2 regions of the Pseudomonas sp. DY-1 genome follow, and region 2 is predicted to be linked to the other one. Evidence: predicted binding sites of a transcription regulator. Region 2 holds the regulator's gene; the other holds the start of a gene.
What was found. The regulator FliA, encoded in region 2, starts transcription of late flagellar genes. The targets are predictions, from matches to a motif close to CTAAAGTTTNNNNNNNNNNNGCCGNTAA.

Region 1 (16,436 bases), 2.6 Mb from region 2:
GGCCAGGCGACTGGCATCGAAGCCCAGTTCGCGGGCCCGTTCCACCAGGTCGCAGGTGGCGCGGTAACAGTCGTAGGGCGCCGCCGGGAAGCGGCTTTCCGGTGCCAGCCGGTACGCCACCGACACCACCACCGCGTTGCACAGGCGCGCCAGGCTGCGGCACAGGTTGTCGTGGGTATCGAGGTTGCCAATGACGAAGCCGCCGCCATGGAAGAACACCAGCAGCGGCAGATCATCGCGGTCTTCAGGTCGGTAAAGGCGCGCGTCCAGCTCGCCCTCGGCCCCGGCCAGGCCCAGGTTGCGCACCTCGAACAGGCGCTCGCCGGGAATCGGCGGCATCAGGTTGTCGCAGAACTGCCGGTACTGGACCGGATCGAGCTGGCTGTAGTCCGGTTGCGGCATGCCGCTGAATTGCTGGAGTACGGCGGCGATCTGAGGATCGAGGGGCATGATGCGGTCCTTAGGCTTCGGCCATCTGGAAGACCGGGTTGGTCTCGTCGAGGATGCTGGTGAGGCGCCGTTCCAGCGCCGGTTTGAAATTCTTGTGGGGCAGCAGCCAGAAGCGTCCGGCCTCGATGCCGGCGAAGACTTCGCGGGCAAGATCGCGCGGGTCCATGCCCTGGCGGATGCTGCTGTCGAGCAACGCATCGAGCTGGCCACTAGCGGCACCGGCAGTCCGGTTGGACGCCATGATGTCGCTGGCTACCGGGCCCGGACAGAGCACGGCCACGCTGACCTGTGACTGCAACGCAGCCAGTTCGTAGTGCAGGGTTTCCGACAGCGCCACCACCGCCTGCTTGCTCACGGTGTAGGGGCCGAGCATGGGGCTGCAAACCAGTCCGGCCAGGGACGCGGTGTTGACCACCTGAGCCGGGCGCTGCTGGCCAAGCAGCAGGGGGACGAAGCTGCGGATGCCGTTGATCACGCCCCCCAGGTTGATATCCAGCAGGCGTTGCCAGCGACTGGCTTCGATCTCCCAGCTGAAGCCGGTCTGAATGACGCCGGCATTGTTGAACAGCAGATCGACGCCGCCGAAGCGTTCGACGGCGAGATCGCGCAAAGCATCCACCTGGGACGCATCGGCTACGTTGGCCTCGCGGCTGACTACTTCGACGCCTTGCGCCTGAAGTTGTCCGGCCAGGGCCGCTAAACGCTGCGGGTCCACGTCGCTCAGCACCAGGCGCAGGCCGCGCGCGCCCCCTTCTTCCGCCAGGCCGCGGCCGATGCCGCCGGCCGCACCCGTGATCACCGCCACCTGGCCCTGTTCGATTCGCATGGCTGACGCCCCTCGCTCTAGTTGTTGTCGGAGCCAGTAGAGCCGCTTCGGCTGGCCAATCCATCGTCCGAGCGGACGAGGGCGTCACTCACTCGGCGACTTGCAGAACCTGCTTGCGCCGCACGCGGCCCTGCTTGAGGCGCTCGTGGGCATTGGCCACCTCCGCCAGCGGTAGCAGGTCCAAGGCCGGGGGCCGCACCCGTCCAGCGGCCAGCAGGCTGGCGATGCGCCCCAGCAGTTCGCCGCTGGGCATGCGGCTGTAGGCCACCGCGGTGCGAAGCCCACGCCGGGCCGCTTCGGTATGGTCGGGACCGGCATCGCCCGGCGCCAGGGTGAGGATGGCGACGAGGGCACCACCAGGGCGCAACAGGTCGAGCGCGCCTGTCAGGCTGCCGCCGCCAATGCAGTCGAGTACCAGATCGACCCCTTCCGGTGCCCACCGCCCAAGTGCCTTGTGGATATCTTCAGCGCGATAGTCGATGGCGACCTCGGCACCCAGGGCGCATGCCTGGCTGGCGTTAGCTGCGCTGCAGGTAGTCGCGATGCGGGCCCCGGCACAGCGGGCGAACTGGATGGCAAAGCCACCTACCGCGCTTCCGCCACCGTGGATCAGCACAGTCTGGCCCGGACGCAGGGCGCCCTCTTCGAGCAGGCCGGTCCAGGCCGCCAGTGCCGGCGTGGGCACGGCCGCCGCAGCGGCGAAACCGAGATTGTCGGGCATGGGTACCAGGGACGCGCGGGATACGCAGGCGTACTCGGCGTAGGAACCCCACTTGCCCGCGCCGACATCACTCTGGGCAAACACCCGACTGCCCGGCGTCAGGTCGCCCACGCCCTCACCCAGTTCAGCGACTGTTCCTGCGAGGTCGAAACCAAGGATGAAAGGGAAGCGATAGTCGAGGAATCCTCCCAGGTAGCCTTCGCGGCACTTCCAGTCCGCCGGGTTGACGCCAGCGCAAACCACCCGCACCAGTACCTCGCCGGGACCGGGCCGGGGGCGTTCGACTTCCATCATTTGCAGCACCTCGGCTCCACCAAGGCGTTCGATGACCACTGCGCGCATGCGAGTCTCCCGGTCAGTTGTCTGTAAAAGGGGCAACCCTGCCAAGCAGGCTTGCCTGGAAGGGACAGAAGACATGGGCGATGGCGTCTACCGTCCAGTCCGGGCAATCCGGATCGAACCAGCGATCCACCCAGGCCCAGTGATAGGGGTGGCTGAGGTATTCCCCGAGCAGATCGTCGACCCGGGCGAATTCCTGCTGCCAGACGTGGGTCCAGCGTCCCGGAGACTGCACTCGTGAAAGCTGCCAGTTACGGATGCCGGGCATGTAGGCAGGCATCCGCAGCAAGTCCTGCTCCAGCGCCGCACGCTGTTGCGTGGTTGCCTGCGGCCGCACCCGAAGTAGCAGCGTGCGCCAGATGCCGCTGGCCATGGTCGGCTTCCTGAGCCCGCCACCGATGCGCTGGTAGCGAACACGCTGGACGCCAGCCAAGCCGGGAACACGCCCGAGGATATCGTCGAGGTCAGTGGGGGCCGACTCGGAGAACGCCAGGTCGAGGGTGCAATCGGCGGCGCCCCAGCTACCGGGCAGGTTCGCACCAAAGCCCAGATGCAGCAGGCCGGGCAACGCCTGGAGACTCTCGCGCAGATGGTATTCGACGGCAGCCGGATCAGAGTCCTGAGCCAGGGTCAGTTGCAGGGTCTCACTCCACATCGGGCGCCTCCAGGGGGTGCCCCGCCGGGCCGAGTACGTGACGGCGCCGTCCATCGCAATCCGCTTCCACCAGGTCCCAGAAGGCACGCACCTCATCGCCGGCCGCACTGCGCATGGCGTAGTAGGCCCACACGTCGGCCACCTGCCAGAGCAGCCAGATCGTATTCATCTGCCCCGGCACCACCACCGGCGGCGAAACCCAGCGCTGTTCCAGGGTCAGACCACGTGCGGCGCAGGCCGGCAGGTAGAGACGCTCAAGCGCTTCCAGCACCGGCGCGAGACGCGCCGCGGCCAGCGGAATTTCATCGAGTATGTGGATCACCCTCGGGTACTCCTGGTCGTTGCTCCCGCCCGCAGTAAAACCGTGGCGCCGGCCAGGGCCATCGTCCGATCAGACGATGCCGGGAAATGCTGGCACCGCAGAATCCGGTCAGTGCATCCGCTGCGCCGGTCTGCCTGAGCCGCAAGCAGCCCTCGAGAACCCCGATGGGAGAACAAGAAGATGAGTACCCTGCACCGAATCGAAGCCAAGCAGCTGGAACCCCGCTTCGCACGCGGCTGGCATTGCCTGGGCCTGGCCGCGCAGTACCGTGATGGCAAGGCGCATCGTCTGGATGTGTTCGGCACCCGCCTGGTGGCCTTCGCCGGGGAAGATGGACAGATCCGCATCCTCGACGGCTTCTGCCCGCACATGGGGGCGGACCTGAGCCAGGGCTGTGTCGAGGGCGACGCGATCCGCTGTCCCTTCCACGAATGGCGCTGGCGCGCCGACGGCGTGTGCGATGACATTCCCTACGCCAAGCGCATTCCCCCGCGGGCGAAGATCAAGTCCTGGCCGGTGTCGGAGCAGAACAACCTGGTGTTCGTCTGGAACGACCCGGAAGGCAATGCGCCGATCGAAGAACAGGCCATCCCGCGCATCGACGCCTGCTTCAGCGAAGAATGGGCGGACTGGGAAGTAGCCGAGCTGAAGATCGACACCAACTGCCGCGAGCTGATCGACAACATCTCCGACATGGCTCACTTCGACTCGGTGCACGGCACCGACCTCAACCACTTCAGCAACACCTTCGAGCGCCACATGGCAGTGCAGGTGATGCGCGGCAGCAGCGCACGCCTGTCCGGCGACAGCGAGCTGACCACGGTGGCCACCTACTACGGCCCGGCCTACCAGATCACCGAGATGACTGGGGCCATGGACGGCGTGCAAATCCACTCGATCCTGCTCAACTGCCACGTCCCTATCGACCTGAACAGCTTCACCCTGCGTTACGGCGTACTGGTGAAGAAGGTTCCCGGCCTGACCGACGAGCAGAACCGCGAAATGGCCAAGGCCTACGTGCAGCAGGCCCAGGCCGCCTTCTATGAAGACGTGGCCATATGGCACAGCAAGACCCGTGTAGATAACCCGCTGCTGTGCGACGGCGACGGCCCGGTCTATCAGCTGCGCAAGTGGTACGACCAGTTCTACACCGACATCGCCGAGCTGCCCGCAAGTCTCGTCGAGCCACGCTCCTTCGTTGTTCTGGACATCACCGAGACCGCCTGAGTCCGGTAGGGATCGATCGTCTCCCGATCAGTGGGAGACGATCAGTCTTGATGAATGATCCCGTTAGTCTGTAAGAAGCTCCCTACAAAAATAAAAAGCGGTTCAGACATGGCACACAATCTCACGCTCGATGAATTCAGCGGGATGCTCGGCAACCTCTATCAGGGACCGCTGGAAGACATCCCCTGGGCAACCTTTCTCAATCAGCTGAACCAGTACCTGCAGAGCAAGTACGTCACCTTTATCCTGCGGCCACCGAGCGAGAACGCCGAAGGCCTGATGGTCAACACCACGGGCAGCTCCTCCGAGGTCACCGCGTCCTACAACAAGCACTTCTTCGCACTGGACCCCTTTGTCGGTCTGCCCAACCGGCAGGTAGTGACCAATAGCGAATTCCTCTCCCGCACGGAGTGGGAAGAGTCGGAATTCTTCAAGAGCTTCCTGGAGCCAGTGGGGGTGTTCCACATCCTCGGCGCCGATATCCGGACCAGTGACGGTGCGCAATGCCGCATCCGCGTCAGCCGGGGCCGCGAGGACGCGGAATTCACTGAAGACGACAAGGCGCTGGTGGCACAGTTCATCCCGCACCTGGAACGCTCGATCAAGATCCACATGCAGCTCAACCGCATCGAGACCGAGCGCAACCTGTACGCCGGCGCGGTGGACCAGCTCGCCGTGGGCACCATCATCCTCGACGAGGACGGCAAGGTGCTGCAGACGAACCGGGTGGCCGAACGCCTTCTGCAGGACAAGGACGGCCTCAAGCTGGTCAACGATGGTTTGCAGGTGGGCAACCCACGGGATACCCAGGAGTTCCGCCGTCTGGTCAAGCAGGCCCTGCAATCGCAGAAAAACAACCTGCCATCGGTGGTAGAGGCCTTGCGGGTGCAGCGGCCGTCCGGCAAGTCGGACCTCGGCATCATCGTGCGTTCGGTGCCGCTGTCGGCCTGGAACGAAGGCAAGCAGTGCCCGTCGGTAGTGATCTTCATCAGCGATCCGGAACAGGAATCCAGCGCACCCCAAGAGATCGTCAAGGCACTGTTCGACCTGACCCCGGCCGAAGCCCAACTGGCCATGCTGCTGGCCAACGGCCTGACCCTGGATGAGGCCTCCGACGCCCTGGGCATCAGCCGCAACACGGCACGGGCGCACCTGCGCTCCACCTTCTCCAAGACCGGAGTGACGCGCCAGACCATGTTGGTACGACTGATTCTGCGCAGCGTGGCGACGCTGGGGTGAGCGGTCGGGCCCATGCCCTTTCGTAGGAGCGAGCTTGCTCGCGAACACTCCCGCTCGCGGCCGTTCGCCAGCAAGCTGGCTCCTACAGCACCACCCGCAGCCCTGCGCCCTGGCTGTGACTTAGTCCATCCAGACGATGCCCTTAGCACCGATGCGCGCGACGCTCTATTGGGTCCGCCACGGGAGCCCGCCATGCGCAGCCTGCCCACTATCGTCAAAACCGAACTGCTGGCCAGGAGCGACTGGTTCCAGATCGAAGCCCTGCACCTGGAGTTCGCCAACGGCCAGCAGCGGGTGTACGAGCGTCTGCGCGGTTCCGGCTATCAATCGGTACTGGTGGTGGCCCTGCCCGATCCCCACCACGTGCTGCTGGTTCGCGAATATGCCGTCGGCGTCGAACAACGCGTGCTTGGCCTGCCCAAGGGCGGTGTCGAGCCCGGCGAAACCATGCTGCAAGCTGCTAATCGCGAACTGATGGAGGAAGTCGGCCTACGCGCCGGACGCCTCCGCGAGCTGGGCGTACTGACCCTGGCTCCCGGGCACCTGTGCCATAGCTGCAGCGTGGTGCTGGCGGAGGAGCTGCAACCTTGCATGGCCACAGGCGATGAACCGGAACCCCTGGAGGTCATGCAGGTACCCCTGTCACGGCTGCCGGCACTGGTGGCGTCGGGTGAGCTGCAGGAAGCGCGCGCCATTGCCGCGCTCTTCATGGCACTCAGCAGTTCGTCCCAGCATCTAGTCCATTCGGACGAGGCGGTTTGTCGCAGCGGTTCCTAGTCTTGCCCCATAACAAGATGTCCCTCCGTTGCAGAGGCATGACCATGAAAACAAGAAGAAAGCTGTTTCTCGCCGTCATCATCTGCGCCTTCGGTGCTGCCTACGCCGCAATACTGATGCGCCCCCTGCCACAACCTCTGGCCGTGACCCAGTACTGTCCGCCCGCTTACCCAAGCTGCGCCATACCGGTGGCAAGCATCGGTTCGATGTTGCATTGACAGTACAGCCCGGGCGTCCGTGCGGATCAGAATCACGCACGGCGCTGGACTCCCCCAACGGCCCGCGACTGGATGTCGCACAGCTGCAACGCATTCCGTCGCAAGGTGCCCATGCCACGCGCCTTGCGGCCTGGCGTCCCCTTATGGCCAATCTGATATGGTTTTTACCGGCTGATCTGAATCTGTTTTGCCCATCAGTGCATTCCTATAGTCCGTCTCGCCGTAACAGCCTGATGGGCACTGATCATGAGCGAGAGAATTCCAGCGCAGGTAATAGAGGTCACCCCTAACCTGCCGCCGATAGCAAGCAAACCCCTTTCTGCCTCCAACGGACCTGTCCACACACGTAGCTTCACCGGTTTCTACCGTGACCTGCGCCGCCTCGGCGCGGGCCTGCTGTGCCTGCTCTTCTTCGGCACCCTGTGGCTCGACTGGGACGGTCGCCAGGCGGTGCTGTGGAGCCTGGAAGACAGCAAGTTCTATATCTTCGGCGCTACGTTCTGGCCCCAGGATTTCATCCTGCTCTCGGGGCTGCTGATCATTTGCGCCTTCGGCCTGTTCTTCATCACGGTATTCGCCGGTCGCGTCTGGTGCGGCTACACCTGCCCGCAGAGCGTCTGGACCTGGATCTTCATGTGGTGCGAGCAGATCACCGAGGGCGACCGCAACCAGCGCATCAAGCTGGCCGCCGCGCCCTGGAGCGCCGGCAAGTTGCTGCGCCGCTCCGCCAAGCACGGTCTCTGGCTCGCCATCAGCCTGGCTACTGCCATTACCTTCGTCGGCTACTTCACCCCGGTACGCGATCTGGTGGCGAACCTGGCGACCTGGGAGGTCGGCGGGACTGCGCTGTTCTGGGTGATCTTCTTCACCGCCGCCACCTATATAAATGCAGGCTGGATGCGCGAGCAGGTGTGCATCCACATGTGCCCCTACGCCCGCTTCCAGAGCGTGATGTTCGACAAGGACACGCTGATCGTCTCTTACGATGCCACTCGCGGCGAGTCCCGTGGCCCGCGCAAGAAAGGCAGCGACCCGAAAACCCAGGGTCTGGGGGATTGCATCGATTGCCAGATGTGCGTGCAGGTCTGCCCCACCGGCATCGATATTCGCGACGGCCTGCAGATCGCCTGCATCGGCTGCGCCGCCTGCATCGACGCCTGCGACTCGATCATGGATCGCATGGGTTACGCCCGCGGCCTGGTGGGCTACAGCTCGGAGCGCGCGCTGGAAGGTGGCAAGACCCACCTGCTGCGCCCGCGACTGATCGGCTATGCCATCGCCCTGATGCTGATGATCATCGCTCTCTTCTGGCTGGGTGCGACTCGTCCACAACTGTCGGTCGACGTGATCAAGGACCGCGGCATGTTCCGCGAGAACGCCGTCGGCGAGATCGAGAACATCTACAACCTCAAGCTGATCAACAAGACCCAGCGGGAGCAGCGCTATGTGGTGGAGCTGGCGGATGCCCCTGGTTTCCGCCTGCAAGGCGAGCATCAGGTAAGCATCGGCGCTGGCGAGATTCTCTCGCTACCGGTCTCGGTGGCGCACACCGACGATAGCGGCCCGGCCGGTTCTCGCCCGCTGCGTTTCGTAGTACGCAGCCTGGACGACCCGACCACCGAGACCAGCGCCAACAGTACCTTCGTCAGTCCGAGGCGCTGAAGCATGGCCTGGGATCATGGCGGCGCACGCGCCGAGCGCTTAGAGTTGGGCACCAACTGGCCGCTGCCCAACCAGGAAAAGATGAAGCGCTACGAGAAATTCGCCGACGAGATCGCCGAACTGATCCGCACCGGGGTGCTTGCCCCGGGACAGAAAGTGCCCTCGGTGCGCCACGCCAGCCGCACCTACGGTGTGAGCGCTTCCACCGTGTTCCAGGCCTATTACTTACTGGAGAGTCGCGGGCTGATCATGGCCCGTGCACGCTCCGGTTACTTTGTCTGCGAGCACGTGCGCCGCCCGCTTCCGGAGCCCCAGCCCGGGCCGAGGGAAGCCGCGACCACCGAGGTGGACGTCAGCGAACTGGTGTTCTCGGTACTCAGCTCCATCAAAGACCCGGACACCGTGCCTTTCGGCTCGGCCTTCCCCAGCCCGGAACTGTTCCCCCTGCAACGCCTGGCCCGCTCCATGGCTCACGCGGTGCGGGAGATGGACCCGCGCTCGACGGTGTCCGACATGACGCCGGGCAACCATGCCCTGCGTCGGCAGATCGCCTTGCGCTACATGGTCGGCGGCCTGCCGTTGCCCATCGAGGAGTTGGTGATCTGCAATGGCGCACTGGAAGCGCTGAACCTCTGCCTGCAGGTGGTGGCGCGTCCAGGCGATCTCGTCGCCATCGAGGCACCGGCCTTCTATGCGAGCCTCCAGGTGCTCGAACGGCTGAAGCTGAAAGCAGTGGAAATCCCCGTCCACCCACGCGATGGCATCGACCTGCAAGTGCTGGAAGACAGCCTGGAGCGGCTGCCGATCAAGGCCTGCTGGTTCATGAGCAACTTCCAGAACCCTCTGGGGGCAAGTCTTTCCGAAGACAAAAAGCGCCAACTGGCGGCCCTGCTGGCCAAACATCAGGTACCGATGATCGAAGACGACGTCTACGCCGAGCTGTACTTCGGCCAGCACGCACCCAAGCCGGTCAAAGCCTTCGACAGCGAAGGCCTGGTGATGCATTGCAGTTCCTTCTCCAAGAGCCTGGCTCCCGGCTACCGGGTGGGCTGGGTGTCAGGCGGACGCTTCGCCGGACAGATCGAGCGACTGAAGCTGATGACCAGCATCTCCGCCTCGGTGCCGGCCCAGGCCGCCATCGCCGACTACCTGCAACATGGCGGCTATGACCGCCACCTGCGCAAGTTGCGCTATGCCCTGGAAAGCCAGCGCAATGCGATGCTTGCGGCGGTGGCACGGCACTTCCCCGAGGAGACCCGCGTCAGCCGCCCGGAAGGTGGCTACTTCCTCTGGCTGGAATTCCCCGAACAGGTGGATTCACTGCGCCTGTTCCAGCTCGCCCTGGCGCAGGGCATCAGCATCGCGCCGGGGCCGATTTTTTCGGCAACACGGCGTTTCGGCCATTGCGCCCGCCTCAACTATGGCCATCCCTGGAGCAATTCCAGTGAACAGGCAATGGAAACTCTCGGCAGGATAATCAGGTCTCTACTAGGCAACTCCTGATTCCGCAAACGCAGATATCTCTCACTCGAACGGGAACTCCAATAATGGAGCTTTCCCGTTTGCTTGTTATACTCGGGAATGTTCCGTCTGGGCCTTTACAGAAATCGACTTCTATTCCCAGAACATTCGCAGGGTCTTTCCGTAGTGCGTAGGTAAGTCCCCAGTAGTTGCGAGAACCGAACATTGTCCTACAAGAAGACCGCTACGACGGTCTCTATCGGGTGACCGACGCTTAGGAGGCAGACGCCTCTAGATCGCCCGCTGCAGCTGAAGACCATTAATCAGAGAAACGGATTAACCACGTGACGAAAGACGAACTGCGCGCCGAACTCGAGCGCCAGGCGCAACGTTACAAGGATGTATACGGCGGCGAAGTAACCACCTATGCCGCGCAAAGGGACCCCGAACGCAAGCCCTGGCGCAAGAAGCCCAGCCTGCTCGACAAGAGCTTCGAAAAAGAGTTGGAGAAGATCGAGAAAGAGCTCAGAGAGGAACCCTGACAAATTGTCGCACCCGGCCAGCCGAGGGAACTTTCGTATTGATTTGCGACAACTTCTGCCAGGGATACCAGGGACCGCTCGACGCCCGGGTCTGGGCGACGACCGGTTTTCTGGCATAATCGCGGCCCCTTCATGAGCCAGTCACACAACTTTCATGTTCGATCTCTTCAGCGGGCTAGATGCCTGGCTGGTGCTGAGCCTCTGTCTCGCCCTGGCATTCGTCCTGACCTTCGAGTTCATCAACGGTTTCCATGACACCGCCAACGCGGTGGCCACTGTCATCTACACCAAGGCCATGTCGCCCTACCGGGCGGTGTTCCTCTCGGGAGTCTTCAACTTCCTCGGTGTGTTGCTGGGCGGCGTCGGCGTGGCCTATGCCATCGTCCACCTGCTGCCTGTGGAACTGCTGATCAACGTCAATACCGGCCATGGCCTGGCCATGGTGTTCAGCCTGCTCACCGCGGCCATCGCCTGGAACCTGGGCACTTGGTACTTCGGTATTCCGGCCTCCAGCTCCCACACCCTGATCGGTTCGATCCTCGGTGTCGGTCTGGCCAACGCGGTGCTCACCGATGTGCCGCTGGCCGAAGGCGTGAACTGGGGCAAGGCCATCGACATCGGCCTGTCGCTGATCTTCTCGCCGGCAGCGGGCTTCCTGGTCGCCGCCCTGGTACTGCTCAGCCTGAAATGGCTGTATCCGCTGTCGAAGATGCACAAGACGCCGGAAACCCGTAAGGAACTTGACGAGAAGAAGCACCCGCCCTTCTGGAACCGCCTGGTACTGGTGCTTTCCGCAATGGCTGTGAGCTTCGTGCACGGTTCCAACGACGGCCAGAAAGGTGTTGGCCTGATCATGCTGGTGCTGATCGGTATCGTGCCGGCCAAGTTCGTCCTGGACCTGAACAGCACCACCTACCAGATCGAGCGTACCCGCGACGCAGCAACCCACCTGAGCCAGTTCTACCAGCGTCATACCAACACCCTTGGTGAAATGCTGGCCCTGGGCAAGAGCAATGGCAGCGAGATGCCGCAGCTCTATCGCTGCGATCCGAAGCAGACCGAGCCGACCATCGCCGCCCTGCTGGACAAGCTTAACGGCGTTGCCAACTACCGGGACCTGAGCGACGAAACCCGCGTGGAAGTACGCCGCTACCTGCTCTGCCTGGACGACACCGCGAAGAAAGTGGGCAAGCTTTCCGAGCTGCCGGCCCGTGAAAAGGCCGACCTGGAGAAGCTGCGCAAGGACCTGACCGCCACCACCGAGTACGCGCCGTTCTGGGTGATCCTGGCCGTGGCCCTGGCGCTCGGCATCGGCACCATGGTGGGCTGGAAGCGTGTGGTGCGCACCGTCGGTGAAAAGATCGGCAAGCACGGCATGACCTACGCACAGGGCATGAGCGCGCAGATCACCGCTGCCTGCGCCATCGGCCTGGCCAACGTCTACAGCCTGCCGGTGTCCACCACCCACGTGCTGTCGTCCGGAGTCGCCGGCACCATGGTCGCCAACAAGAGCGGCCTGCAAGGCGGTACCGTGCGCAACATCCTGATGGCCTGGGTACTCACCCTGCCGACTACGATCGTGTTGTCCGCCGCCCTCTTCTGGCTGGCCATCACCTTCATCGTCTGATTCGGACGAGCATGAAAAACGGGCGCCTTGTGGCGCCCTTTTTCGTTCCTGATTCTTCAACTACGGGAGCGAATTCATTCGCGAGTAAATTCGCTCCCACAATGAGTTCCCTTCAACGGCGCTTGCTACTACCCAGCAACGATCCCATCAGGCCGCGCACCAGTTGCCGGCCGAGCTGATTGGCCGCCTGGCGCACCGCCGTCTTCATCGCCTGGCTGGCGAAGGAACCCAGCAGCTCACCGGCGAGGTCTCCCACGCCAGGCTGGCTGGCCGAAGCCTTGCCGCCCGTCTGCTCCGGCTCTTCGACGGGCGCCTGGGCTGCGCGGGCGGTGAGCATTTCATAGGCGGACTCGCGATCGATCGGCTTATCGTAACGACCGGCCTGGGGCGAACTCCGCACCAGTGCGGCGCGTTCGCTGTCATTCAACGGACCGATTCGCGACTGCGGCGGAGCGATGGCTACGCGCTGGACCATGGCCGGCGTGCCCTTTTCTTCCAGGGTGCCCACCAGGGCCTCGCCGATACCCAGTTCAGTGAGCACAGCCAACGCGTCGAACGCCGGGTTGGGGCGGAAACCATCGGCCACTGCGCGTAGCGACTTCTGTTCCTTGGCGGTGAAAGCGCGCAGGCCATGCTGGATGCGCAAGCCGAGCTGCGCCAGCACATCATCCGGCAGATCGCTGGGGGATTGGGTGACGAAGTACACGCCAACGCCCTTGGAACGAATCAGTCTCACCACTTGCTCCAGGCGCTCCTGGAGGGCCTTCGGGGTACCTGTGAAGAGCAGATGCGCTTCATCGAAGAACAGCGCCAGCACCGGTTTGTCGGCATCGCCACGCTCGGGCAGTTGCTCGAAAAGTTCGGCCAGCAGCCAGAGCAGGAAAGTGGCGTACACCTTGGGAGCCTCATGGACGAGACGACTGGCATCCAGCAGATGGATGCGCCCACGGCCGTCTCGATCCGGCTGGAGGATGTCCTCCAGTTGCAGTGCCGGCTCCCCGAACAGTGCCTCGGCGCCCTGCTGTTCCAGGGTGGCCAGGCGCCGCAGGAGTGCCTGGGCAGAGGAACCCGCGAACAGGGCGCGGTCCTCTCCCAGCAGCTCCGGGTGATCCTTGAGGTGGTTGAGCAGGGCTTTCAGATCCTTCAGGTCGAGCAGCAGCAGACCCTCACGATCAGCCACCTGGAAGGCTGCATAGAGCGCGGCCTGCTGGCTGTCGGTCAGTTCCAGCAGGTTACCCAGCAGCAGCGGCCCCATCTCGCTGAGCGTGGTACGCAGCGGATGGCCGGACTGCCCGGCAACGTCCCAGAGCGTTACCGGGTAGGCCTGGGGCCGGTGGCCCAGCCAGGGCATGGAGGCGATGCGCTCGGCCACCTTGCCCTGGGGGTTGCCCATTGCGCCAAGACCGCACAGATCACCTTTGATATCCGCCGCGAACACCGCCACACCGGCATCGCTGAAGACTTCGGCCAGATGCTGGAGGGTCACGGTCTTGCCGGTGCCAGTGGCGCCAGCGATCAGCCCGTGGCGATTGGCCAGTTTCATGGCCTGGGATACGGCATTGCCCTGTGGGCCAGCGCCGAGAACCAGGGAACTTTGATCGGGCATTTCGCCTTCCTCGGTTAAAGCTTTCATTGATTCCCGCCGATATATAAACCGACGTTTCTACTCAGTTTTTCAGCACTCGCGTGCCATAAAGACTGGTGCCTGACCCAACCGGACGCAAGCAAACATGATCAAAAACCTCAGGTTCAGCCACAAGATTCTGCTCGCCGCCTCGCTGGTGGTCATTGCAGCCTTCTCGCTGTTCACCCTGTACAACGATTACTTGCAAAGGAATGCGCTCCGAGACGATTTGGAAAACTACCTGCAGGAAATGGGCGATGTCACCGCCAGCAATATCCAGAACTGGCTATCGGGCCGGATTCTGCTGGTGGAAAGCGTGGCCGAATCCCTGGCTGCCAACTCTTCACCTGAGGCCGTACCTGCGTTGCTGCAACAGCGGGCACTGAGCTCGACATTTGCGTTCACCTATTTCGGTACCCAGGACGGGCAATTCACCATGCGCCCGGACAGCGCAATGCCTGAGGGCTACGACCCGCGCACCCGTCCCTGGTACCAGGGCGCCAAGAGCGCTGGCGGCACCACCCTCACCGAACCCTATGTGGACGCAGCCACCGGCCAGCTGATCATGACCATTGCCACACCGGTCCAGTCCCTCGGCGTAGCCGGTGGCGACCTGAGCCTGCAGACGCTGGTGCAGATCATCAACGCGCTGGACTTCGACGGCATGGGCTACGCCTTCCTGGTTAGTTCCGACGGCAAGATCCTGGTGCATCCGAACAAGGACATGGTGATGAAAAGCCTGCGGGACATCTATCCGCAGAACACGCCTGCCATCAGCACCGGTTTCAGCGAAGTCGAACTGGATGGCAGCACCCGCATCCTCACTTTCGCCCCGGTAAAGGGCCTGCCTTCTGTTAACTGGTACATCGGTGTCTCGGTGGACAAAGACAAGGCCTACAGCATGCTCAGCGAGTTCCGTGCATCGGCCATCATTGCCACCGTGATCGCAGTGGTGATCATCATGATCCTGCTCGGCATGCTGATCCGTGTGCTGATGCAGCCCTTGCACATCATGGGTCGCGCCATGCAGGACATCGCCCAGGGTGAAGGCGACCTGACTCGCCGCCTGGCGATCCATACCCAGGATGAGTTCGGCGAACTGGCCAGTGCTTTCAACCGCTTCGTCGAGCGTATCCACGGCTCCATCCGCGAAGTGTCCTCGGCCACCAATCAGGTGAACCAGGTGGCCAAGCTCGTGCTCAACGCCTCCAACTCGTCCATGAGCAACTCCGACGAGCAGGCCAACCGCACCAACAGCGTCGCCGCGGCGATCAATGAACTGGGCGCCGCCGCCCAGGAAATCGCCCGCAACGCCGCCGATGCCTCGCACCAGGCGTCCTCCGCACGCACCCTCGCCGAGGATGGCCGTCAGGTGGTGGAGCGCACCATTTCCGCGATGAACGAACTGTCCGGGAAGATCCGCGCCTCCTGCGGCAACATCGAGACGCTGAACAGCAAGACGGTGAACATCGGCCAAATCCTCGAAGTGATCAAAGGCATTTCCGAACAGACCAACCTGCTGGCACTCAACGCCGCCATCGAGGCCGCCCGCGCCGGGGAAGCCGGCCGTGGTTTCGCCGTGGTGGCCGATGAAGTGCGCAACCTGGCGCATCGCACCCAGGAGTCGGCGCAGGAAATCCAGCAGATGATCGAGGAACTGCAGGTCGGCGCCCGCGAAGCGGTCACCACCATGACCGAGAGCCAGCGCTACAGCGAGCAGAGCGTGGAAATCGCCAACCAGGCCGGCGAGCGCCTGGGCAGCGTGACCCATCGCATCGGCGAGATCGACGGCATGAACCAGTCGGTGGCCACCGCCACCGAGGAACAGACCGCCGTGGTCGACTCGCTGAACATGGACATCACCGAGATCAACACCCTCAACCAGGAAGGCGTGGAAAACCTCCAGGCCACCCTGCGCGCCTGTGCCGACCTCGACCAGCAGGCTGCGCGTCTGCAACAACTGGTGGGCAGCTTCCGGATCTGACCCCAACTCTCTCCTCTTCGGAGAGAGGGCGATTAACGCCCCAAACGAAGAAGGCGCCCTATGGCGCCTTCTTCGCTTCTTCTTCCTCTTCCTGCGTCTTTCGCCACAACTCGGCGGCCCCTGGGAACTCGGTGCCGTTTTCCTCGCTCAGCTCATCGGGGGTCATAACGCCGCACGCAGCCTTCGCCGAGCGTAGGCGGCGGACTGGAGGTTGCTCGGTCACGTGGGTCAGCCATGGCAGCGATCCTCAGACTTCCGGTGGTTGTTCAGGGTCATGCTGAGCAAAGCCCTTCACCGCGCGCAGCACATCGCGGCGACTGATCTGGCCGACCAGAACCCCCTCCTCGACTACTGGAAAACGCCGTCGCTTGTCGCGCAGGAAGCGCTGGCAGACATCAATGATGTCGGCTTCGGGCGAAACGCTCTCCACTTGGGTGGACATATATCCGCCGACATTGCCAATCGCCGCTTCGTAATACGCGCCGGAAAGTATGCCGCGCAGGCAATCGCCCTCCGAGAGCATGCCAATAAGGTGGCCCTGCGAGTCCACCACGGGCGCACCAGATACCCGATGCTCCAGTAGCCGCTCGATGGCGAGGAGAAGATCGGTGTCGGGCCTGAAGGTCACCAGGTGGCGGGTCATGTAGTCGCGCACCTTTATGGATTTGAGCATGGGCGGGCTCCTGTTCCGGTTGACCGGAGCGGATGCCCGCCAAGGTCGTCAGTTGAACACGACGGTCTTGTTGTCGTGCACCAGTACCC
Region 2 (14,705 bases):
CGCATTGCCGCGCTGTTGATGACCATGCCGATCATCGGCACGCAGCTCGTGCCGACACGCGTTCGCCTGTACCTGGCGCTGGCGATTGCCGTGGTGCTGGTGCCCACGCTGCCCCCCATGCCGCAGGTCGACGCCATCAACCTCGGCAACATCCTGCTGGTGGGCGAGCAGATTCTGGTGGGCGCCTTACTCGGTTTCGTGCTGCAACTGTTCTTCCACGCCTTCGTGGTGGCGGGGCAGATCATCTCCATGCAGATGGGCCTGGGCTTCGCCTCCATGGTCGACCCCACCAACGGTGTTTCGGTGCCGGTGCTTGGCCAGTTCTACCTGATGCTGGTAACCCTGTTGTTCCTCTCCATGAACGGCCATCTTGTGGTCTTCGAGATACTCGCCGAGAGCTTCGTCACCCTGCCGGTAGGCGGCGGCTTGCTGACCAATCATCACTGGGAAGTGGCCGGCAAGCTCGGCTGGGTGATGGGGGCAGGGTTGCTGCTGTCGCTGCCAGCGATCACCGCGCTGCTGGTGGTCAACCTGGCCTTCGGCGTGATGACCCGCGCAGCACCCCAGCTGAACATCTTCTCCATCGGCTTCCCACTGACCCTGGCGCTGGGCCTTGTGATCGTCTGGATCGGCATGGCCGACATCCTCTCCCAGTACCAGGTACTGGCCAGTGACGCCCTGCAGCTCATGCGTGAGCTGGCGAGGGCGCGATGAACAACTCCTTACCCGTCCCGGCGGTTACCCGGGCCTACTGCTGAGGTGAGCCATGGCAGAAAGTGAGAGCGGGGCGGATAAGAGCGAGGAACCCACAGGGAAACGGCTGCGGGAGGCCCGCGAGAAGGGCCAGATCGCCCGTTCCCGGGAGCTGAATACCTTAGCCGTGACCCTGGCTGGCGCGGGTGGCCTCCTCGCAACCGGTGGTGGCATTGCCGACATGCTGATGAAGCTGATGCACAGCAACTTCGACTTGCCGCGCGAGGTTCTGATGGATGAGCGCAGCATGGGGTTGTTCCTGCTCACCTCGGGCAAGATGGCGCTGGACGCTTTGCTGCCGCTGTTGATAACCCTATTGGTGGTATCCATCGTCGGCCCGATTTCCCTGGGCGGCTGGCTGTTCTCGACCGAAGCGCTGATGCCCAAGTTCAGTCGCATGAACCCGCTTTCCGGGCTCAAGCGAATGTTCTCCCTGCATGCACTGGCGGAACTGCTCAAGGCGTTGGCCAAATTCGCACTCATCCTGCTGGTGGCGCTCGCGGTGCTCAATTCAGACCGTGACGATCTTCTCGCCATTGCCCATGAGCCCTTGGACATGGCCATCCTGCACAGCGTCCAGGTAGTGGGCTGGAGTGCTGTCTGGCTCGCCTGCGGCCTGATCCTGATTGCCGCCGTGGACGTGCCCTTCCAGCTTTGGGACAACAAGCAGAAGCTGATGATGACCAAGCAGGAAGTGCGCGACGAGTACAAGGACTCCGAGGGCAAGCCTGAGGTCAAGTCGCGTATCCGCCGACTTCAGCGGGAGATGGCCGAGCGGCGCATGATGGCCTCCGTGCCTCAGGCCGACGTCGTCATCACCAACCCGACTCACTTCGCCGTGGCGTTGAAGTACGACGCCGAAAAGGGCGGCGCGCCGCTGCTGCTGGCCAAGGGTAATGACTTCACCGCACTGAAGATCCGCGAGATTGCCCAGGAGAACCAGGTGACGGTGCTGGAGTCCCCGGCCCTGGCGCGGGCGGTGTATTACTCCACCGAACTGGACCAGGAAATCCCCGCCGGACTCTACCTTGCCGTTGCCCAGGTCCTGGCCTACGTCTATCAACTCAAGCAATTCCGTTCCGGCCGCGGCAAGCGCCCGGCGCCGCTGAACAACCTGCCGATCCCGCCGGATTTGCGGCGGGATGAGTGACGCCAGTCACCATCCTGTAGGGGCGAATTCATTCGCACCTACAGGCCATTCCCCGAATTAGTCCTTTTCATTCAGCCCCTTAACGAAGTTGGAAAGCTTCTTGCACAAAGGGGATTGCGACGCCACCTGGCGTCAAAAGATTGGATGTGCGAAGCGATGCTTCGCGAAAGGGGTAGGGGAGTAGCAGTGGATCGTACGCAACTGATCGGCAATGTCCGCAACAACCTGATCGGCATGGGTCGTGGCAACCTCGGGGTGCCCCTGCTGGTGCTGGTGATGCTGGGCATGATGACCCTGCCGGTGCCGCCGTTCCTGCTCGACGTGTTCTTCACCTTCAACATTGCCCTGTCGATCGTGGTGCTGCTGGTCAGCGTCTATGCCCTGCGTCCCCTGGATTTCGCGGTTTTCCCGACCATTCTGCTGGTCGCCACCCTGTTGCGCCTGGCGTTGAACGTCGCCTCCACCCGCGTGGTGCTGCTCCACGGCCAGGACGGTCATGACGCCGCGGGCAAGGTGATCCAGGCCTTCGGCGATGTCGTGGTGGGCGGCAATTACGTCGTCGGTGCCGTGGTCTTCGCGATCTTGATGATCATCAACTTCGTGGTGGTCACCAAGGGTGCCGGGCGCATCTCCGAGGTGAGTGCGCGTTTCACCCTGGACGCCATGCCCGGCAAGCAGATGGCCATCGACGCCGACCTCAACGCCGGCCTCATCGACCAGGCCGAGGCCAAGAAGCGCCGCTCCGAGGTTTCCCAGGAAGCCGACTTCTACGGTTCCATGGACGGCGCGAGCAAGTTCGTGCGCGGCGATGCCATCGCCGGCCTGCTGATTCTCTTCATCAACCTCATTGGCGGCATGGCCATCGGCATGCTGCAGCATGGCCTGAGCTTCAGTGACGCCGGCCGCATCTACTCGCTGCTGACCATCGGTGACGGTCTGGTGGCGCAGATTCCGTCGCTGCTGCTATCTACCGCTGCGGCCATCATGGTGACCCGAGTGTCTTCCTCCGAAGACATGGGTCAGCAGGTCAATCGCCAGATGTTCGCCTCGCCCAAGGCGCTGGCGGTGTCCGCCACCATCCTTATTGCCATGGGTCTGGTGCCGGGCATGCCGCACGTCTCCTTCATCGGTCTGGGTCTTGTGGCTGGCGGCGGTGCCTGGTGGATCTGGCATCGGCAGAAGCAGGTCAAGGATCAGGCTGTGAAGGAAGAACAACGTCAGCAGGAGCTGCTGCCGGCCCAGCGTGCCCAGGAAACCAAGGAACTGGGCTGGGACGATGTGATTCCGGTTGATCTCGTGGGGCTGGAGGTGGGCTACCGCCTGATTCCGCTGGTGGATCGCAACCAGGGCGGCCAGTTGTTGGCGAGGATCAAGGGTGTTCGCAAGAAGCTCTCTCAGGAAATGGGCTTCCTGATGCCCTCGGTGCATATCCGCGACAACCTCGACCTGCTGCCCAACGCCTATCGGCTGACGCTGATGGGGGTAAGCGTGGCTGAAGCGGAGGTCTATCCGGACCGCGAGTTGGCGATCAACCCCGGCCAGGTGTTCGGCACCCTCAATGGTGTCGCCGCCAAGGATCCGGCGTTCGGTCTGGAGGCCGTGTGGATTGACGCCAGCCAGCGCGACCAGGCGCAGTCGCTCGGCTACACCGTGGTCGATGCCAGCACCGTGGTCGCCACTCACCTGAACCAGGTGCTGCACAAACATGCCCATGAGCTGCTGGGTCACGAAGAAGTCCAGCAACTGATGCAGAACCTGTCCAAGAGTTCGCCGCGCCTGGCCGAAGAGCTGGTGCCGGGCATGGTGTCGCTTTCGACCCTGCTCAAGGTACTTCAGGCCCTGCTGCAGGAGCAGGTGCCGGTGCGTGACATCCGCACCATCGCCGAAGCCATCGCAAACATGGCGCCCAAGAGTCAAGATCCCGCCGCGCTGGTGGCTGCCGTCCGCGTCTCGTTGGCCCGCGCAATCGTGCAAAGCATTGTGGGACTAGAGCCGGAGCTGCCTGTGATCACTCTGGAACCCAGGTTGGAACAGATATTGCTGAATAGCCTGCAGAAGGCCGGACAGGGTTCGGAAGATGGCGTTCTCCTCGAACCCGGAATGGCCGAGAAGCTGCAACGTTCCCTGGTGGAAGCGGCGCAGCGCCAGGAGATGCTCGGCAAGCAGGCGATCCTGCTGGTGGCTGGGCCGATCCGGGCGATGATGTCGCGCTTCGCAAGGCTCGCCGTGCCAACCATGCACGTACTGGCCTACCAGGAAATACCGGACAACAAGCAGGTCACCATAGTTGCCACTGTGGGGCAGAACTAACCGAGGTCAACGGCCATGCAGGTCAAACGTTTCTTCGCCGCCGATATGCGTCAAGCCATGAAGCTGGTGCGTGATGAACTGGGCGCGGATGCCGCCATCATCGGTAACCGCCGTGTCGCCGGCGGTGTCGAGCTGACCGCGGCGCTGGACTACCCAATGCCGGCAGCAGCCCCGAGCAGGCCGAACCCGGCCCTCGAGGCGGAATTGCGCAAGACCCAGGCGCGCATCGCCGAAGCCCAGGCTGAGCTGACCACGCGTGCCCAGGCTGACGCCGGCAAGGACCGTCAATTGTTCGCCGGCGAGCCGCTGACCGCCATCGAATCCGAACTGCCGGAATCCGCCCTGGCCGCCGCCATGAGTCGTCCGCGCGCAGTCCCCCGCGCCGCGGAGCCCGTCAGCGCGCCCAAGCCCGCTGCCGTGGATCAGGCTGCCCTGGATGCCATGCGTTTCGAGCTGAGCGGCCTGCGCGAACTGATTGAAGTGCAACTCGGCTCCATCGCCTGGGGCCAGATGCAGAGCCGCCGCCCTCAGCAGGCCAGCCTCTGGCGCCGCCTGCAACGCATGGGGCTGCCGGCCGAACTGGCCCGGGCCCTGCTGGACAAGGTGGCCAAGGTCAGCGAGCCGCGTCAGGCTTGGCGCATGCTGCTGGCGCACCTGTCCCACGCCATTCGCACCCCGCAGACCGAACCGCTGGAAGAGGGCGGGGTGATCGCCCTGGTCGGTCCGGCCGGCATGGGCAAGACCACCACCCTGGCCAAGATGGCTGCTCGCTACGTGCTTAAGTACGGCGCGCAAAACGTCGCCCTGGTGAGCATGGACAGCTTCCGCATCGGTGCTCAGGAGCAGATCAAGACCCTGGGCCGAATCCTCAATGTGCCGGTGACCCTGGTCGATCCTGGCCAGTCCCTGACCCAGGCTGTGGCTCCCTTGGCCCGCAAGCGCGTGGTGCTGATCGATACCGCCGGTCTGCCGGTCAACGATCCGGCCCTGACCATGCAGCTCGAAGCACTGGCCAGCCGTGCGATAAACGCGAAGAATTACCTGGTGATGGCGGCCACCAGTCAGAGCCAGGTGCTCAAGGCTGCCTATCACAGCTACAAGCGTTGCGGCCTGGTCGGTTGCATCATTACCAAGGCGGACGAAGCGGCCAGCCTGGGCGAGGTTTTGGGGCTGGCTATCGGCCAGCATCTCCCGGTAGCCTATCTGGCCGACGGCCCGCGAATCCCGGATGATCTGCAGGTTCCCCGCAGCCACCAACTGGTGAGCCGTGCGGTCAGCCTCCAGGCTCCGGAGGACCCGAGTGAAGAAGCCATGGCTGACCTGTTCGCCGGGCTTTACCAGAATCCGGCGCGCCGCGCCGGTTGAAGAATTGTGAACCGCCTCCTCGGGGGGCGGTGCTGGACCGCCAACTGGCCCCTAAGGCAAGGTATTTGAAATGGGTAGTATGCATCCCGTACAGGTGATCGCGGTGACCGGCGGCAAGGGCGGCGTCGGCAAGACCAACGTGTCCGTGAACCTCTCGCTGGCCCTGGCTGATCTTGGCCGTCGCGTCATGTTGCTGGACGCCGACCTCGGCCTGGCCAACGTCGACGTCCTGCTCGGCCTCACCGCCAAGCGCACCCTGGCCGATGTGATCAATGGCGAATGCGACCTGCGCGACGTGCTGTTGCAGGGACCGGGGGGCATTCGTATCGTCCCGGCCGCCTCCGGCACCCAGAGCATGGTGCAGCTTTCGCCCATGCAGCACGCCGGCCTGATCCAGGCATTCAGTGAAATCAGCGACAACCTCGATGTGCTGGTGATCGACACCGCCGCCGGCATCGGCGATTCCGTGGTCAGCTTCGTCCGGGCAGCGCAGGAAGTGATAGTGGTCGTCTGCGACGAACCGACTTCCATCACCGACGCCTACGCGCTGATCAAGCTGCTCAACCGCGATTACGGCATGAACCGCTTCCGCGTGCTGGCCAACATGGCCCACAGCCCGCAGGAAGGGCGCAACCTGTTCGCCAAACTGACCAAGGTTACCGACCGTTTCCTCGACGTCGCCCTGCAGTACGTGGGTGCCGTGCCCTACGACGAGTCGGTGCGCAAGGCCGTGCAGAAGCAGCGCGCGGTCTATGAAGCCTTCCCGCGTTCGAAGTGCTCCCTGGCCTTCAAGGCCATCGCGCAGAAGGTCGACAGCTGGCCGCTACCGGCCAATCCGCGGGGCCACCTGGAGTTCTTCGTCGAGCGGCTGGTCCGGCAGCCGTCTGCGGAAACCCCTGTATGACACCCGCCACGGGGCTGCGTATGTACGGCAAGGCACAGGCAAGGGATTCGCAACATCAGTTGATCGAGCGCTATGCCCCCCTGGTCAAGCGCATCGCCTATCACCTGCTCGCGCGCCTGCCGGCCAGCGTTCAGGTGGAAGACTTGATGCAGTCCGGGATGATCGGGTTGCTCGAGGCCTCGAAGAAATACGACGGTAGCAAGGGCGCCAGCTTCGAAACCTACGCCGGCATCCGCATCCGCGGGGCCATGCTCGACGAAGTCCGCAAGGGCGACTGGGCGCCGCGCTCGGTGCATCGCAATACGCGCATGGTGAGTGATGCGATCCGCACCATCGAGGCCAGAACTGGCCGTGACGCTAAAGATCAGGAAGTTGCTGCCGAACTTGGATTGAGTCTCGAAGACTACTACGGCATCCTGAGCGACACCTTGGGCAGCCGCCTGTTCAGCTTCGACGACCTGTTGCAGGACGGCGAGCAGGGCGGCGTGCACGAGGACGCCGGTGTCACCCAATTCTCGCCTTCCCATGATCTGGAAGAAGATCGTTTCCAGGCCGCGCTGGCTGATGCCATCGCGAACCTGCCGGAGCGTGAGCGCCTGGTGCTGGCGCTGTATTACGACGAAGAACTGAACTTGAAGGAAATCGGTGAAGTGCTGGGGGTCAGCGAGTCGCGAGTCAGCCAGTTGCATAGCCAGTGCGCGGCACGTCTGCGCGCACGGCTGGGCGAATGGCGCGCGCGCTGAGCGGTACACCGCTTTCGGATTTGAATGGCGTCCCCGGCAAGAGGGGCGTTTGAGACTGTACGGAGGTCGACTTGGACAAGAACATGAAAATCCTCATCGTTGATGATTTCTCGACGATGAGACGCATCATCAAGAACCTCTTGCGCGACTTGGGATTCACCAATACCGCCGAAGCGGACGACGGCACCACCGCCCTGCCGATGCTGCACAGCGGAAACTTCGACTTCCTCGTGACCGACTGGAACATGCCTGGCATGACCGGTATCGATCTGCTGCGCGCGGTACGCGCCGATGAGCGCCTTAAGCACCTGCCGGTCCTGATGGTGACTGCCGAGGCCAAGCGCGACCAGATCATCGAAGCGGCTCAGGCCGGTGTGAACGGCTATGTGGTCAAGCCTTTCACTGCCCAGGTCCTGAAAGAAAAAATCGAGAAGATCTTCGAGCGGGTCAACGGCTGAATGTCAGCCGCGAGGGCACCATGGACCAGAAAGAACACCTGCTGGGAGACTTCGAGTCGACCCTGAAAGTCCGTGCGCGGGAATTGGTGGATAGCCTCGAGAAAGGCAACTTCACCGACGCCGTGCAACTCATCCACGAACTCAATCACGTCCGTGATCGCGGCCTCTACCAGGAAGTCGGCAAGCTCACTCGTGAGTTGCACAACGCCATCGTCAACTTCCAGATCGACCCGCATCTGCCCCATGCCCAGGAAATGTCGCAGATCGCCGATGCGACTGACCGTCTTTCCTATGTGGTGCAAATGACCGAGAAGGCCGCCAACCGCACCATGGATCTGGTGGAGGAAAGCGCGCCACTGCTCAACGGCCTGAGCGACGAAGCCCAGAAGCTGGGTGAGGAATGGAGCCGCTTCATGCGTCGGGAAATCGGTGCGGACGGATTCCGTGACCTGGCCCGCCGCATCGAGCAGTTCCTCGCCCGCAGCCAGCGCGATACCGATGCGCTGTCCGGCAAGCTCAACGACATTCTGCTCGCGCAGGACTACCAGGACCTCACCGGCCAGGTGATCAAGCGCGTGACCCAGCTGGTTACCGAAGTGGAGAGCAACCTGGTCAAGCTGGTGATGATGGCCAGCCAGGTAGATCGCTACGCCGGCATCGAGCACGACCACGACGCGCTGCGCGTTGAGCTGGAACAACAAAAAAATCCTTCCAGGGGTGAAGGTCCGCAGATCCATGCCGATATACGTGAGGACGTAGTGTCCGGACAGGACGACGTCGACGATCTGCTATCCAGCCTTGGGTTTTAGGGAGCACTCCACTTATGAGCTTCGACGCCGATGAAGAAATCCTCCAGGACTTCCTGGTAGAGGCCGGCGAGATTCTGGAGCAACTGTCCGAGCAGCTGGTCGAGCTGGAAAGCCGCCCGGACGACATGGACCTGCTCAACGCGATTTTCCGTGGTTTCCATACCGTGAAAGGCGGAGCTGGCTTCCTCCAGCTCAATGCGCTGGTGGAGTGCTGCCACATCGCCGAGAACGTTTTCGACATCCTGCGCAAGGGCGAGCGCCGCGTGGATGCCGAGCTGATGGACGTGGTGCTTCAGGCCCTGGACACGGTCAATGAAATGTTCCGCGAAGTACGTGAGCGCAGCGAACCGACGCCTGCGACTCGGGAACTGCTGGCTGCCTTGTCGCGTCTCGCTGAGCCGGCAGGCGCCGAGCCCGTGGTTGCTTCTTCGGTAGCTCCTGCTTCGGTGATCGTGGAGTCGGCTCCCGTCGAAGCGAAAGCCGATATCACCGACAGCGAGTTCGAGCAGTTGCTCGACGCGCTGGGCGATAACGCTGGTGGTGCCGCTGAGCCGGTTGCAGCCACTGCCGATGAAATCACTGACGACGAATTCGAAGCGCTGCTCGACCAGTTGCACGGCAAGGGCAAGTTCGTAGCTGCGGTTGAACCGGAAGCCGCCGTTGCGGCCAGCACCCCGGTGAGCGCCCTGGCGAGTGCTGGCGCGGGCGACGAAATTTCTGACGACGAGTTCGAGGACCTGCTGGACCAGCTGCATGGCAAGGGCAAGTTCAATGGCGCCGCTGAAGTCGCTGCCATCGCCCCGGCCGCTCCCGTCGTACCGGACGTACCAGCGAGCGGTGAAAACATCACCGATGACGAGTTCGAAGCGCTGCTCGATCAGTTGCACGGCAAGGGCAAGTTCAACGGTGCTACTGAAGAGCCGGCCGCGACCCCCGCTGTCAGCCGTCCTTCCCCCGTCGCTGCTCCAGCTCCAGTTGCCAGACCCGCTGCCAAGACCGAGCCGGCCTCGGCACCTCGTCAGTCCGCTGCACCTGCCGCCGCTGGTAATGGCGCTGCCGGTCCCGCAGTGGCCAGTGAGGCGGAAACCACCGTACGGGTGGATACCGCGCGCCTGGACGAGATCATGAACATGGTCGGCGAGCTGGTACTGGTGCGTAACCGTCTGGTACGCCTGGGCTCCAACAGCGGCGACGAGTCCATGGCCAAGGCCGTGTCCAACCTGGACGTGGTCACCGCCGACCTGCAGACCGCGGTGATGAAAACGCGGATGCAGCCGATCAAGAAAGTCTTCGGCCGTTTCCCGCGGCTGGTTCGTGACCTGGCGCGAAACCTGAAGAAGGAAATCAACCTCGAGCTGGTGGGCGAGGAAACCGACCTGGACAAGAACCTGGTCGAAGCCCTGGCCGATCCGCTGGTGCACCTGGTGCGCAACGCCGTCGACCACGGCATCGAATCGCCCGAAGAGCGCGAGGCCGCTGGCAAGCCGCGCACTGGCCGCGTTGTCCTCTCTGCCGAGCAGGAAGGCGACCACATCCTTCTGATGATCACCGACGACGGCAAGGGCATGGATGCGGCCGTACTTCGCGCCAAGGCCGTGGAGAAGGGGCTGCTGGACAAGGATGCCGCCGAACGCCTGACTGAGCTGGAGTGCTACAACCTGATCTTCGCCCCGGGCTTCTCAACCAAGACCGAGATTTCCGATGTGTCTGGCCGCGGCGTCGGCATGGACGTGGTGAAGACCAAGATTTCCCAGCTCAACGGCACGGTGAACGTGTTCTCTCAGAAGGGCTCGGGCTCGAAGATCGTCATCAAGGTCCCGCTGACCCTGGCGATCATGCCGACGCTGATGGTGATGCTGGGCAACCAGGCTTTCGCCTTCCCGCTGGTGAACGTCAACGAGATCTTCCACCTGGACCTGTCGCGCACCAACGTGGTGGACGGCCAGGAAGTCGTGATCGTCCGCGACAAGGCCCTGCCGCTCTTCTACCTCAAACGCTGGCTGGTGCGAGATGCCGCCGTTGAGGAGCAGGGGGAGGGCCACGTTGTGATCCTTTCCGTGGGCACCCAACGCATTGGCTTCGTGGTCGACCAACTGGTGGGTCAGGAAGAAGTGGTGATCAAGCCACTGGGCAAGATGCTCCAGGGAACGCCGGGCATGTCCGGCGCCACCATTACCGGCGACGGCCGTATCGCACTGATCCTCGACGTGCCGAGCATGCTCAAGCATTACGCACGCCGTGGTTGATCTGGGGTGGCCGGGAACGGCCGCCCGCTAGGAGCTTTTTTCTTATGGCAGTCAAGGTTCTGGTGGTGGATGACTCCGGGTTCTTCCGCCGCCGCGTCACGGAAATTCTTTCTTCCGACCCCAATATCCAGGTGGTGGGCACTGCCACCAATGGCCGCGAAGCCATTGACCAGGCACTGGCGCTCAAACCCGATGTCATCACCATGGATTACGAGATGCCGATGATGGACGGCATCACCGCAGTGCGGCACATCATGCAGCGCTGCCCGACGCCGGTCATGATGTTCTCCTCGCTGACCCACGAAGGCGCCCGCGTCACTCTCGATGCCCTGGATGCTGGCGCGGTGGATTTCCTGCCGAAGAATTTCGAGGACATCTCGCGCACCCCCGAGAAGGTCAAGCAACTGCTTTGCGAGAAAGTGCACAGCATCGCTCGCAGCAACCGCCGCTACAGCAGCTTCAGTGCCCCGGCGCAACCGGCTTATGCGGCCCCGGCAGCTGCCGCCAGCATCCCGGCGCGCCCGGCTCATGCCCCGGCGCAGCCCAGCCATGCTGCACCGGCAACGCCGGCAGCCTCCGCCGCCCCAAAGCGTAAGGCCTACCGGTTGGTGGCGATTGGCACCTCCACCGGCGGGCCGGTTGCCCTGCAACGTGTACTCACCCAGCTGCCGGCCAATTTTCCGGCCCCCCTGGTATTGGTCCAGCACATGCCGGCGGCCTTCACCAAGGCTTTTGCCGAACGTCTGGACAAGCTTTGCCGGATTACCGTCAAGGAAGCGGAGGATGGTGACGTCCTGCGTCCGGGCCTGGCCCTGCTCGCACCCGGTGGCAAGCAGATGATGGTCGACACGCGTGGCGTGGTGCGCATCCTCCCCGGCGACGAGCGCCTGAACTACAAGCCCTGCGTGGACATCACCTTTGGCTCGGCTGCCAAGGCCTACAATGACAAGGTCCTGGCGGTGGTGCTGACCGGCATGGGCGCCGATGGTCGCGAAGGTGCGCGCCTGCTCAAGCAGGGCGGCAGCCAGATATGGGCACAGGATGAAGCCAGCTGCGTGATCTACGGCATGCCCATGGCAGTGGTGAAGGCCAACCTGGCCGATGCGGTCTATGGCCTGGACGATATTGGCCGCCACCTGGTCGAGGCGTGCATGTAATGGAGAAACCCAGGTAATGGATGTACTGAGCCTCATCGGGGTAATCCTGGCCTTCGTCGCCATCATCGGCGGCAATTACCTCGAAGGCGGCCATGCCGCAGCCCTGCTCAACGGACCTGCGGCACTCATCGTTCTGGGTGGCACCCTGGGCGCGGCTTTCCTGCAGACGCCCATGAGCATCTTCAAGCGAGCGCTGGCCATCTTCCGCTGGATTCTCTTTCCACCCCAAGTGGACCTCGCCGGTGGCATCACTCGTGTGGTGAACTGGAGCATGACCGCGCGCAAGGAGGGCTTGCTGGGCCTGGAACCGGTCGCCGACAGCGAACCCGACCCATTCGCTCGCAAGGGCCTGCAACTGCTGGTGGATGGCGCAGAACCGGAATCCATCCGCAGCATCCTCGAGGTTGATCTCTTCACCCAGGAGGGGCGCGACCTGCAAGCTGCCAAGGTATTCGAGAGCATGGGCGGCTACGCACCCACCATCGGCATCATCGGTGCCGTCATGGGCCTGATCCACGTAATGGGCAACCTGGCAGACCCCAGCCAACTGGGGGGCGGTATAGCGGTGGCCTTCGTCGCTACCATCTACGGCGTCGGTTTCGCCAACCTGCTGCTTCTGCCCATCGGCAACAAGCTGAAGTCCATCGCCATTCGCCAGTCGCGTTACCGCGAAATGCTGCTGGAGGGCATCCTCTCCATCGCCGAAGGCGAGAACCCGCGATCGATCGAACTCAAGCTGCAAGGCTTCATGGATTGAGGAACGGGCCATGGCGCGCAGGCGGCATCAGGAAGAACATGAGAATCACGAACGCTGGCTGGTGTCCTACGCGGACTTCATCACTCTGCTGTTCGCCTTCTTCGTGGTGATGTACTCCATCTCCTCGATCAACGAGGGCAAGTACAAGATCCTTTCGGAAACCTTGGTCGGCGTGTTCAACCAGCCCGACCGCTCGATCAAGCCGATCCCGGTAGGCGAGGAAAAGCCGCGTACCACCGAGCCTGACCGCAGCATGGTGGAAGAGAGCGAGCGTAGCCAGAGCTCGATCGACGATCCGGGTGCCGATCCGCTGCAAGAGATCGCCCAGAGCGTACGCGATGCCTTCGGCGACTTGATCAAATCCGAGCAGTTGAATGTGCGCGGTAACGAACTCTGGGTGGAGATCGAGATGAACTCCAGTCTGCTGTTTCCCAGTGGTGACGCCGTTCCCAATGACGTGGCTTTCACCTTGATCGAGAAAGTCGCCAGGATTCTGGCGCCCTACGACAATCCTGTTCACGTCGAAGGTTTCACTGACAACCTGCCCATTGCCACCTCGCAGTTCCCCTCCAATTGGGAGCTTTCCACGGCGCGTGCCGCCAGCATCGTGCGCATGCTGGCCATGGACGGTTTGGCGCCCCGCCGCCTGGCAGCGGTGGGCTATGGTGAGTTCCAGCCGGTTGCGGATAACGCCACGGCCGAAGGGCGCGCGCGCAATCGGCGCGTGGTGCTGGTGATCTCCCGCAATCTCGATGTGCGCCGCAGTGTCAGCGGCGTCGGTAGCGCCAATGCCAAGCCGGATGCCGCGCTGCAGAGGGCTGGCACGCAACCTGCACCAGCAGCGCCAGCACAGGCCCCTGCAGCGGGTGCCGTCAATTCCCCGTCACCTGCCCCATAGGGCAGGTTGAAAGTCTCGGCGCATCAGCGCAGCCGGGAGGATGAAGAAGATGAGAGTCTGGGCAGTAGCCAACCAAAAAGGTGGAGTCGGCAAGACCACCACGTCCATCGCCCTGGCAGGTCTGCTGGCCGATGCCGGCAAGCGCGTCGTGGTGGTTGACCTCGACCCCCACGGGTCGATGACCAGCTATTTCGGGCATGATCCGGACACGCTGGAACACAGCTGCTTCGACCTGTTCCTCAACCAGGGCAGCGTGCCCGATGGTTTGCCGCGCGAGCTGCTGCTGCAGACCAGCAACGAGCGCATCTCGCTGCTACCGTCCAGTACCGCACTTGCGACCCTCGAGCGCCAATCGCCGGGGCAGAATGGCCTCGGTCTGGTGATCGCCAAGAGCCTGGCGCAGCTCTGGCAGCAGTTCGACCACGCCATCATCGACAGCCCGCCGCTGCTCGGGGTGCTGATGGTCAACGCCCTGGCGGCCAGCCAGCAGCTGGTGATTCCGGTGCAGACCGAATTCCTTGCAGTGAAGGGCCTGGAACGCATGGTCAGCACGCTGAGCATGATCAACCGCTCGCGCAAGCAGGCTCTGCCCTACACCATCGTGCCGACGCTGTTCGACCGTCGGACCCAGGCGTCGCTCAATACCCTCAAAGTGCTGCGCAACAACTACCCGGAGAATCTCTGGCAGGCCTACATTCCGGTGGATACCCGACTGCGCGATGCCAGTCGCGCCGGCGTCACGCCGTCGCAGTACGACTCCAACAGCCGCGGCGTGATTGCCTACCGCGCTTTGCTCAAGCACCTGCTCAGCCAGCAACTGGCCACCCAGGTGGCCTGAGATGCGCTGCAACGCCGACTGCTGGAGCTCAAGTGAAGTGTGCCGCCTGCCGATAGGCTCTACAGATCAATTCCGTGGGTTCCCAACATGAGTCGTCCTCTCGCCACAGCCACCCGCCCGCAACTGGCTCTGCAGTCCTACCTGGATGCGCTGTTGCAAGAGGCTTCAGTCGAGCTGGCGGAAAGCATCAGCCGGGAAGAGTTCGAAGCCGCGGTGCTGGAAGAACAGGTACGTGACGCACGCCTGACTCACGTGCTGGAGGCAGCGCCGGCGCCGCTGGCTACTCCGATCCCGGTTGCGCCGGAGTTGGAAGTAGA

Region 1: the regulator FliA is predicted to act here: its motif matches at 13,688-13,715, upstream of D6Z43_RS13570 (methyl-accepting chemotaxis protein).

The regions. Positions count from the first base shown of each region.
Region 1 covers NZ_CP032616.1:2,863,025-2,879,460, forward strand. The annotation lists gene D6Z43_RS13505 (alpha/beta hydrolase) at 1-450, opposite strand, end outside; gene D6Z43_RS13510 (SDR family NAD(P)-dependent oxidoreductase) at 461-1,276, opposite strand; gene D6Z43_RS13515 (NADP-dependent oxidoreductase) at 1,365-2,339, opposite strand; gene D6Z43_RS13520 (Dabb family protein) at 2,353-2,991, opposite strand; gene D6Z43_RS13525 (hypothetical protein) at 2,981-3,313, opposite strand; gene D6Z43_RS13530 (Rieske 2Fe-2S domain-containing protein) at 3,494-4,540, shown strand; gene D6Z43_RS13535 (LuxR C-terminal-related transcriptional regulator) at 4,649-5,779, shown strand; gene nudE (ADP compounds hydrolase NudE) at 5,972-6,556, shown strand; gene D6Z43_RS27920 (hypothetical protein) at 6,601-6,774, shown strand; gene ccoG (cytochrome c oxidase accessory protein CcoG) at 7,021-8,436, shown strand; gene mapR (GntR family transcriptional regulator MpaR) at 8,518-9,939, shown strand; gene D6Z43_RS13555 (hypothetical protein) at 10,242-10,439, shown strand; gene D6Z43_RS13560 (inorganic phosphate transporter) at 10,594-12,066, shown strand; gene D6Z43_RS13565 (helicase HerA-like domain-containing protein) at 12,179-13,672, opposite strand; gene D6Z43_RS13570 (methyl-accepting chemotaxis protein) at 13,797-15,674, shown strand; gene D6Z43_RS13575 (CBS domain-containing protein) at 15,922-16,347, opposite strand; gene purU (formyltetrahydrofolate deformylase) at 16,396-16,436, opposite strand, start outside.
Region 2 covers NZ_CP032616.1:268,918-283,622, forward strand. The annotation lists gene fliR (flagellar biosynthetic protein FliR) at 1-714, shown strand, start outside; gene flhB (flagellar biosynthesis protein FlhB) at 767-1,903, shown strand; gene flhA (flagellar biosynthesis protein FlhA) at 2,090-4,213, shown strand; gene flhF (flagellar biosynthesis protein FlhF) at 4,229-5,578, shown strand; gene fleN (flagellar synthesis regulator FleN) at 5,649-6,482, shown strand; gene fliA (RNA polymerase sigma factor FliA) at 6,479-7,225, shown strand; gene D6Z43_RS01515 (chemotaxis response regulator CheY) at 7,309-7,683, shown strand; gene D6Z43_RS01520 (protein phosphatase CheZ) at 7,704-8,492, shown strand; gene D6Z43_RS01525 (chemotaxis protein CheA) at 8,507-10,738, shown strand; gene D6Z43_RS01530 (chemotaxis response regulator protein-glutamate methylesterase) at 10,783-11,895, shown strand; gene D6Z43_RS01535 (flagellar motor protein) at 11,912-12,652, shown strand; gene motD (flagellar motor protein MotD) at 12,663-13,550, shown strand; gene D6Z43_RS01545 (ParA family protein) at 13,600-14,388, shown strand; gene D6Z43_RS01550 (CheW domain-containing protein) at 14,476-14,705, shown strand, end outside.